One region of the Chitinophaga sp. 180180018-3 genome, then DNA from elsewhere that is predicted to be linked to it. Evidence: riboswitches for the same ligand, from Rfam matches in the RefSeq annotation. Region 1 holds a riboswitch; each other region holds the start of a gene.
The links. Region 1 has a riboswitch for cobalamin ahead of UNH61_RS03575 (DUF5074 domain-containing protein). Riboswitches for the same ligand answer to the same signal wherever they lie in the genome.
Positions count from the first base shown of each region.

Region 2: linked by a shared signal. The riboswitch ahead of UNH61_RS04485 (TonB-dependent receptor) and the one ahead of UNH61_RS03575 (DUF5074 domain-containing protein) in region 1 are both predicted to bind cobalamin.
Region 3: linked by a shared signal. The riboswitch ahead of metE (5-methyltetrahydropteroyltriglutamate--homocysteine S-methyltransferase) and the one ahead of UNH61_RS03575 (DUF5074 domain-containing protein) in region 1 are both predicted to bind cobalamin.

Region 1 is NZ_CP140772.1:875,171-877,437, forward strand. It holds gene UNH61_RS03575 (DUF5074 domain-containing protein) at 1-1,027, opposite strand, end outside; cobalamin riboswitch at 1,203-1,399, opposite strand; gene UNH61_RS03580 (hypothetical protein) at 1,621-2,040, shown strand; gene UNH61_RS03585 (aldehyde dehydrogenase family protein) at 2,047-2,267, opposite strand, start outside.
Region 2 is NZ_CP140772.1:1,103,723-1,105,989, forward strand. It holds gene UNH61_RS04485 (TonB-dependent receptor) at 1-1,215, opposite strand, end outside; cobalamin riboswitch at 1,335-1,540, opposite strand; gene UNH61_RS04490 (nuclear transport factor 2 family protein) at 1,637-2,104, opposite strand; gene UNH61_RS04495 (hypothetical protein) at 2,246-2,267, opposite strand, start outside.
Region 3 is NZ_CP140772.1:1,096,818-1,099,084, forward strand. It holds gene UNH61_RS04460 (FecR domain-containing protein) at 1-165, opposite strand, end outside; gene UNH61_RS04465 (RNA polymerase sigma-70 factor) at 220-819, opposite strand; cobalamin riboswitch at 968-1,170, shown strand; gene metE (5-methyltetrahydropteroyltriglutamate--homocysteine S-methyltransferase) at 1,364-2,267, shown strand, end outside.

The DNA.
Region 1 (2,267 bases):
CGCCGGAAAAGGCGCCGTTGATGGTAGTGACAACCAGTTCATTCCTGTCTTTGTTATACGCTGCGCCGGCGCCGTAGAAGTACTGGCCGGAGGGCAGGGTAATGTACGGAGAAGAAAGAGAAGCAGGATTACCTATTACGTAGCGATAAAGCTGCGTACCTCCTGCGAAACCATTGTTACGCACAATGTAAATGGCATTTTCCTGGGTGGAGGCAGTAATGCATGCATGACGCCAGGCTCCCCAGGGAGAGGATACTGTGAACGGCAGTTTAATGGCTGTACGGGCCAATGAAACCGGATCTATGCGGATCAGGGAGTCGGCAGTGGTGGCGTAAATACCTCCGTCTTTACCCGCAGCAAAAGCAAGGTAGGCGGCGCCGAAATTTTTAGCAACCGCATAGTTACTGCTGTTTAGGGCTACGATACCGTCTGTGGCGGAGAGCACGAATACGTAACTTCCGGCAAGGATCATATCGCCGGTATAACCGTTAACTCCATTGACTTTTGAGCCTACTGTCAGGGAAGGCAGGGATACCGGGTATACGCCGTCGCTGGCGCTAAGCAGGCCTCTGCTGGCATCCACTCCAATGAAGGCATGACCATCGTTGCCCGGCAGTGTGCTGATACGGCCGGTTTCTACCAGGCTACCGGCATCCGTTACTACCATTGGGCCACCAGCTTTTATTACGATATACAGTTTGCCATTGAATACCGTAGCATATTGCAGTGTGTTGGATGGCCCGCCCAGGGTGCCCCCCGGGTTGGCCTGGGAATAAACGTTGTACACCAGGCTATCGCCGCTATAGGAATAGAAGTGAAGGTCGCCGGTACCATGACCGAACCAGCCTTCATTGGCAATGAAGAAGCCATTGGCATAGGTGCCACTGACAAGCGCAGTACTGGCATTAACGGCACTTAGGCTGCTTTTTTCTTTCAGGCTGGCAGGTTGCACCAGGTCCTGTTTCTGACAGGAAGCTACAAACAGCGCTACGGCTGCAAATAGGGAAAAAACTAGGTTTTTTTTCATATACTATTATTTGGGTTAAAAAAACAGGCCTGTTATTCCCGGCCAGGCAGCGGCATAAGGAAAGAGTCAGTATACCAGGGATGGCCCGGCATATCACGCCCAGGGGTAAATGATTGAAATAAAACAGAATATAATGCCGACAGGCTTACATTCTCCGCCTTTCACCCGAAAGCACTGAATGATAATTACAGCTGGCAGGTCTTCTGGCTCTCCTGCTTTTCCGGGAACCTTCCCATCCGCCGGAGGCGGACAGTGGTATGGAGTATATCCGGAAAAACAATTGCAGGATTACAGCTACGGGGATAGCTCCGGTTTTGCACCGGATTCCCTTTTAATCCACCCGGAGGTGGAACCAATTGTGGGTGCAAACGTACGCCAAGTATTATTAAAATCCAAAATGCTATATTTCTGCTAACAATAGGGGCAGCAGGTTAAAATATCAACGGGATTTTATACATTCGGGTCAATTTATCACCTTTATGCGTTATTGGGGCCTAATTCTCCTTCTTTTTTGTACCGCTTGCCGGCGGGATGGGTCTGATGCCCAGGCGCTCAGATGTAATGCGGAAATTGGCATTGCAAACTTTGATCAGGTGAAAAAATCTCTTACTTATGAAAATGTGAGAAGCATTTTTAAACAGGAGGGAGAACTCTTCAGCGACAATGGTGTAACAAAGATCTACAAGTGGTACTATGTATGCAGCGGTTTGAAGAGATATGTGCAATGCCAGTTTCAGAACGGCCAGGTAACCCTGGTTGCCATGACGCTTACGCGAGACATTTGTGCTTATAACCTGTCGGTGAACTACCCGAAAGTGCAGCACGGAATGACCTATGCCCAGGTGAAACATGTATTTGGCGCCGATGGCGATAACTTCCGTAACGACTATCAATACCGGCCCGGCGGACATGATACCCGATACTACCGCTGGTATAACTGCGATGCACCTGCGAAATATGCCGAGGTATGGTTTTCTGCTGATACGGTGGTACTTACCAGGAAATTGCTCTGATATCCGTCAGGGTTTCATTTGCCATGATTTTGTTTTAGTAAATGCTCTTAATCCCTGATGGGATAAAGTTGTTCCAAAGCCGGAATGCTTTCTGCCACTCCAAGGAACACCCGCAGAAACGCGATCGCAACAATTCCAATAACCGGTTCCGGAATTAATCGCTGCCAGGATCTTTTGTGCCCTGTCGCCATCGCTGGAGTATACAGATGCAGTGAGGCCGTATTCCG
Region 2 (2,267 bases), 230 kb from region 1:
CAGCCGGCTGAAATTCACTGCCGTAGCGGCTGCCGCCAGGGTCGTATATCTTGTAGGATAAGTAAATTCTTTCAGGTCGGCATTCAGTTTATTCCACTGAAAGTCGCCGGAAAGAGCTACCGTCCACCAATTGGTGAGCGCATACTGATGCGCCATAGAGAAATATGTTTCATATTGGTAGTAGTGGTTGTCTGTATAAAAGCGGGTGGTATCCGGCGCCAGGAAGCGCGTATAGTCGTAGGCGTATTTGCCTTTCAGCATCAGGCTGTATTGTTTCGTGATATCCTTCCGGTAGGAGCCCTGTGCGAAGAAATTCCGGTCCCAGAGCCGGTCTGTATGGCCAAATTTGTTGTTGACAACGAACCCTGGTAGTCCCCGTTCTGATTGATAATAATACACCTTCGCATCCCATTCTCCTCCGTTCATTACGCCATTCAGGCCTGCTTCCAGTCGCACTGCATTGATATCGTTATTGGTACGGTAGGCACTGGTATCATATGCTACATGACGGTTAGTATCTACTTTCTGATATACGAATTTATAGCGGCCGGTGGCATGGGTCCATTCCTCGCTGAAAGTAGCGGCTACTTTATCGTTGATTTTCTGTTGCCAGAGTGCCGACGGATTGAAGAGGCCAAAGGATCCTGTTTTGATAGTTCCGCGCAGGTGGCGGGTTTCGTCGGGTGCAAACTTAGGTTTAAGCGTAGTGAGATAGATGGAACCGGCAGAGCCGAAGTCTTTGGCAGGCTGGAATATATTGCTTTTTTGTCCGTTGTATAAAGCAATTTCCTCCATGTTATCGAGTGAGAAACGGCCCAGGTCTACCTGCCCGTTTTGTGCATTTCCCAGCTGTATACCGTCGTAGAATACGCCCACCTGGTTAGTGCCCATGCTGCGTATATCCACTGTTTTCAGGCCGCCTATGCCGCCGTAGTCCTTAATCTGCGCGCCGGAGAAGAAGCGTATGGCGTCCGCTACGGAGTGGGTGCCGAGCCGGGAGATCTCAGTAGCCTGCATCTTCTGCCCGGGGCTTACCTCGCCGGTACTGCGGGGCGCTGTTACTGATACCTCGCGCAGGTTTCGGCTGCGGGTGGTATCTGCACCATTGTGCCTGTTGTTTTCCTGTGCGCTGAGCGTCAGTGGAAAACAGCAGATAACCAGTACCAGGTACAGACATAGGTCTGTTCCTGAACAGGTTCGTTCATTGAAACGCATATTGTTACCTGTTAATATTTCATCAACAGCTTTCGCAATAAGAAAAAAATATAGGAAGCAGACAATTGACAGGACTCGCCCGTTGGTTGAATTTATTCCTAAGCTTCATTCCACGAAAGCTCAAAAACGAGTACTGTGGCAGGTATTCTGACTTATCTCTGCTTCGGGCGACCTTCCCATTGAATGTTCAACAGTGGTCTTGTGTATGGCCCTGGCATTTAGCGAGACTTACAGCAGCGGGACTGTCCAGGATTTGCACCTGTGTTCCCTTTTAATCGGATTAAATCAGGGAGATTGAATCCGAACCATTGTACTTTCTTGTCTAGTCCCCCGGCTTATGCAGGCGGCGGATTTAACGGTGCAAATATAGATTAAAAAATCTATCTGCCGGATTCTTTCAAAAGGGGAGAAAATAATGGGGTTATTTCACGGCTGCTTCTTCCACGCAATTATCCTTGCGCCGGGTATCAATGATATACTGGATCTTCCATACACCCTCTATCCGCACCAGTTGAAAAGCATCCACGCCGCAATGAGAAAATGTTCCTTTGAAGTAGAGGCGGTAAGGGGCCCATACGCTGGCCAGCCGGTCGTCTACAACGATATGTGCAAATGCAATCCGTTCGTCAACTGCCTGAGACGGGAACCTGGCAACGATGTTGGCAAATTCAGCAGCGGTGGTATTATGTACGGCATCGTTGCCGGGGCGGCCTGAAATGGATTGTAACATAGCGCCCGGCGCAAAGCAGGCAGCAGCTGCAGCACTGTCGGCTTGGCGCATGGCATTAAACAGGTTGCTGACAGCGGTTTTGACAGAATCTTCTGTTGTTTGCGCTCCGGCGCGGAAGGCGGTAAAGATGAGTATCGTAAAGAAGAGGAGGCGTTGCATTTTTTTCTTACAATATACCTTTTTTACGGCCCTGGGGGTTACCGCTTGTAAAGTAATTAGTGATTCAGCATTACCAGGGCTGCTTTCTTCCTGCCGGCGAGTAACAACAGCGGCAAACTAAGCAGGAATAAAGTGGATGATTTATTCTTCCAGATTGTCCCAG
Region 3 (2,267 bases), 220 kb from region 1:
TTTCACCTGGTAGAAAGCTGCCTGCATTTCGCTCAGCAGGATCCGGTTGGCGCCGTTCTGCTGCAGGTAGTCCATTAGTTCCAGTGCCTCGTCCGGACTGCATTTGCGCTGCTGCCAGCGTTGTAGCAATAGTTGATAATATTCACTGTTCTTTTCTACGGGCATATATAATACTATCCCGGGGGAAGAGAATAGGGTGGGTCGGTAAGAAAAATTTTTTTAATTTTTTTCGTAGCTTAAGATCATCGCGGAAAATAAGAGGATGGGAAACACCCCATCCGTATGCTTATACAAAAAAAACTGTATACTCCTCATCGCCAAGACCATATGCTCTTTCACAGTATTCCTGGAAATCCCCAGTTCCGTAGCCACTTCCTCATAACTTTTACTTTCCTCCCTGCACAGCCTGAAAACACGCTGGCGCTGAGGGGGAAGCTGGGCAATGGCTTCATGCAAAAGGGATTCGTATTGCTTCCAAAGCAGGCGGGTATCCGCATCTTCGGTTTGCCGGTGCAGTTCCTGCATCGTTTGCGTCCGGAGTTGCTCGTCGGCCGATATCTTCTTCAGTAATTTAAATACACGGTTACGGGTAATACGGTAAAGATAGCCGCTGAAACACAGCTCAGGATTGATCCGCTCCCTTATCTCCCAGATCTTGGTAAATACCTCCTGCAGTACATCTTCTGCAAGTTCAGGGATATTAATGAAGTGGAGAATATAAGTGTAAAGCGACGGATGATATTGGTTGTATAAAGTAATAAATGCCCCAGTATCTCCCTGCTGTAACTTCCTCAGCAAAACGACATCTTCATTGCTCACTGGATTCTCGATTTACTCACTAAAGTAAGTAATTGAGTGGAATTTTTTTCTTTTTTCCTATTGAACTATAATTGTTGTGCCTGCTTTTAAAATAAAAGATAAACGATACGGGGATTTATTATCTTCGCGGCCTGTTCTTTATGTATTACTAATCGAAGCAGATAATGGTTCCCGCCGGATGGCGGGATTAAAAGGGAACTGTGTGCAAATCACAGGCTGTCCCGCAACTGTAAGTCTGAGCAGCAAATTTGCTGCAACCAGTAAACAACAATGCCACTGTTCCTCCACGGAATGGGAAGGCGTTTACCGGTCAGGCGAGCCAGGAGACCTGCCTTTATCTTACTTTGACAATGCTTTCGTGGACTGAGGCATGTCTGGTTTCGGTAAGTGATCATCACCCGGAACAGGTGTGCCCGGTTACTACGAGGCAGCCTGTGGTATGATCGCATTTTACCTTTTCCCACCTGTTTCACATCTCCCGTAAAGTATTACTGTAGTAGATACAAGGACTTAAACAGCATGTATCACTTTTAAACACACAGTAATGATTATTCACAATCTGGGCTATCCGAGGATAGGTAGCCATCGTGAGTTGAAGAAGGCCAATGAACGCTATTGGTCCGGAAAAATTACCCTGCAGGAACTGCAGGAAACGGCAAAGCATATCCGTTTAGAAAACTGGAAACTACAGCAGGCACAGGGCATAGACCTGATCCCCTGTAACGATTTCTCCCTGTACGACCAGGTGCTTGATACAGCCCTGATGGTAGGCGCCATTCCTTCCCGTTATGAGGTGCTGAGGAATGAATCCATCAATGAAGCAGACCTTTTATTTGCGATGGCAAGAGGGTATCAGCAGAACGGGCACGATATCACCGCCATGGAAATGACTAAATGGTTCGATACGAATTATCACTATATCGTGCCGGAATTCAGCGCTGGTCAGGATTTTAGTTACTATTCCCACAAAGTAGTGGAAGAATTCCGCGAAGCCAGGGCTGCAGGTTATGCTGCCAAGCCGGTATTGCTGGGACCTGTGTCGTTCCTGTTGCTGGGTAAGGAAAAGACGGCAAACTTCAACAGGTTGTCGCTGATCGACAAGCTACTGCCAGTGTACATTCAGGTGTTGGCTGAACTTACGTCAGCAGGGGCAGACGTTATACAGCTGGATGAGCCTTGTTTGTCATTGAACCTGGACGCCGATGTACGGCATATATTCAGCCAGGTATATCAGCAGCTGCATCAACGGTTTCCGGCACGGCATATTATATTATCGTCGTACTTCGAATGCTATGGCGATAACCTGCCAACTGTGCTGAATTTGCCGGTGCAAACCCTGCACCTCGACCTGGTACGTTGTCCGTCGCAGCTCGATGATATCCTGCAAACCGGTATCGCCGCTACTAATCTCCGGTTGTCATTAGGCGTGATCGACGGCCGCAATATCT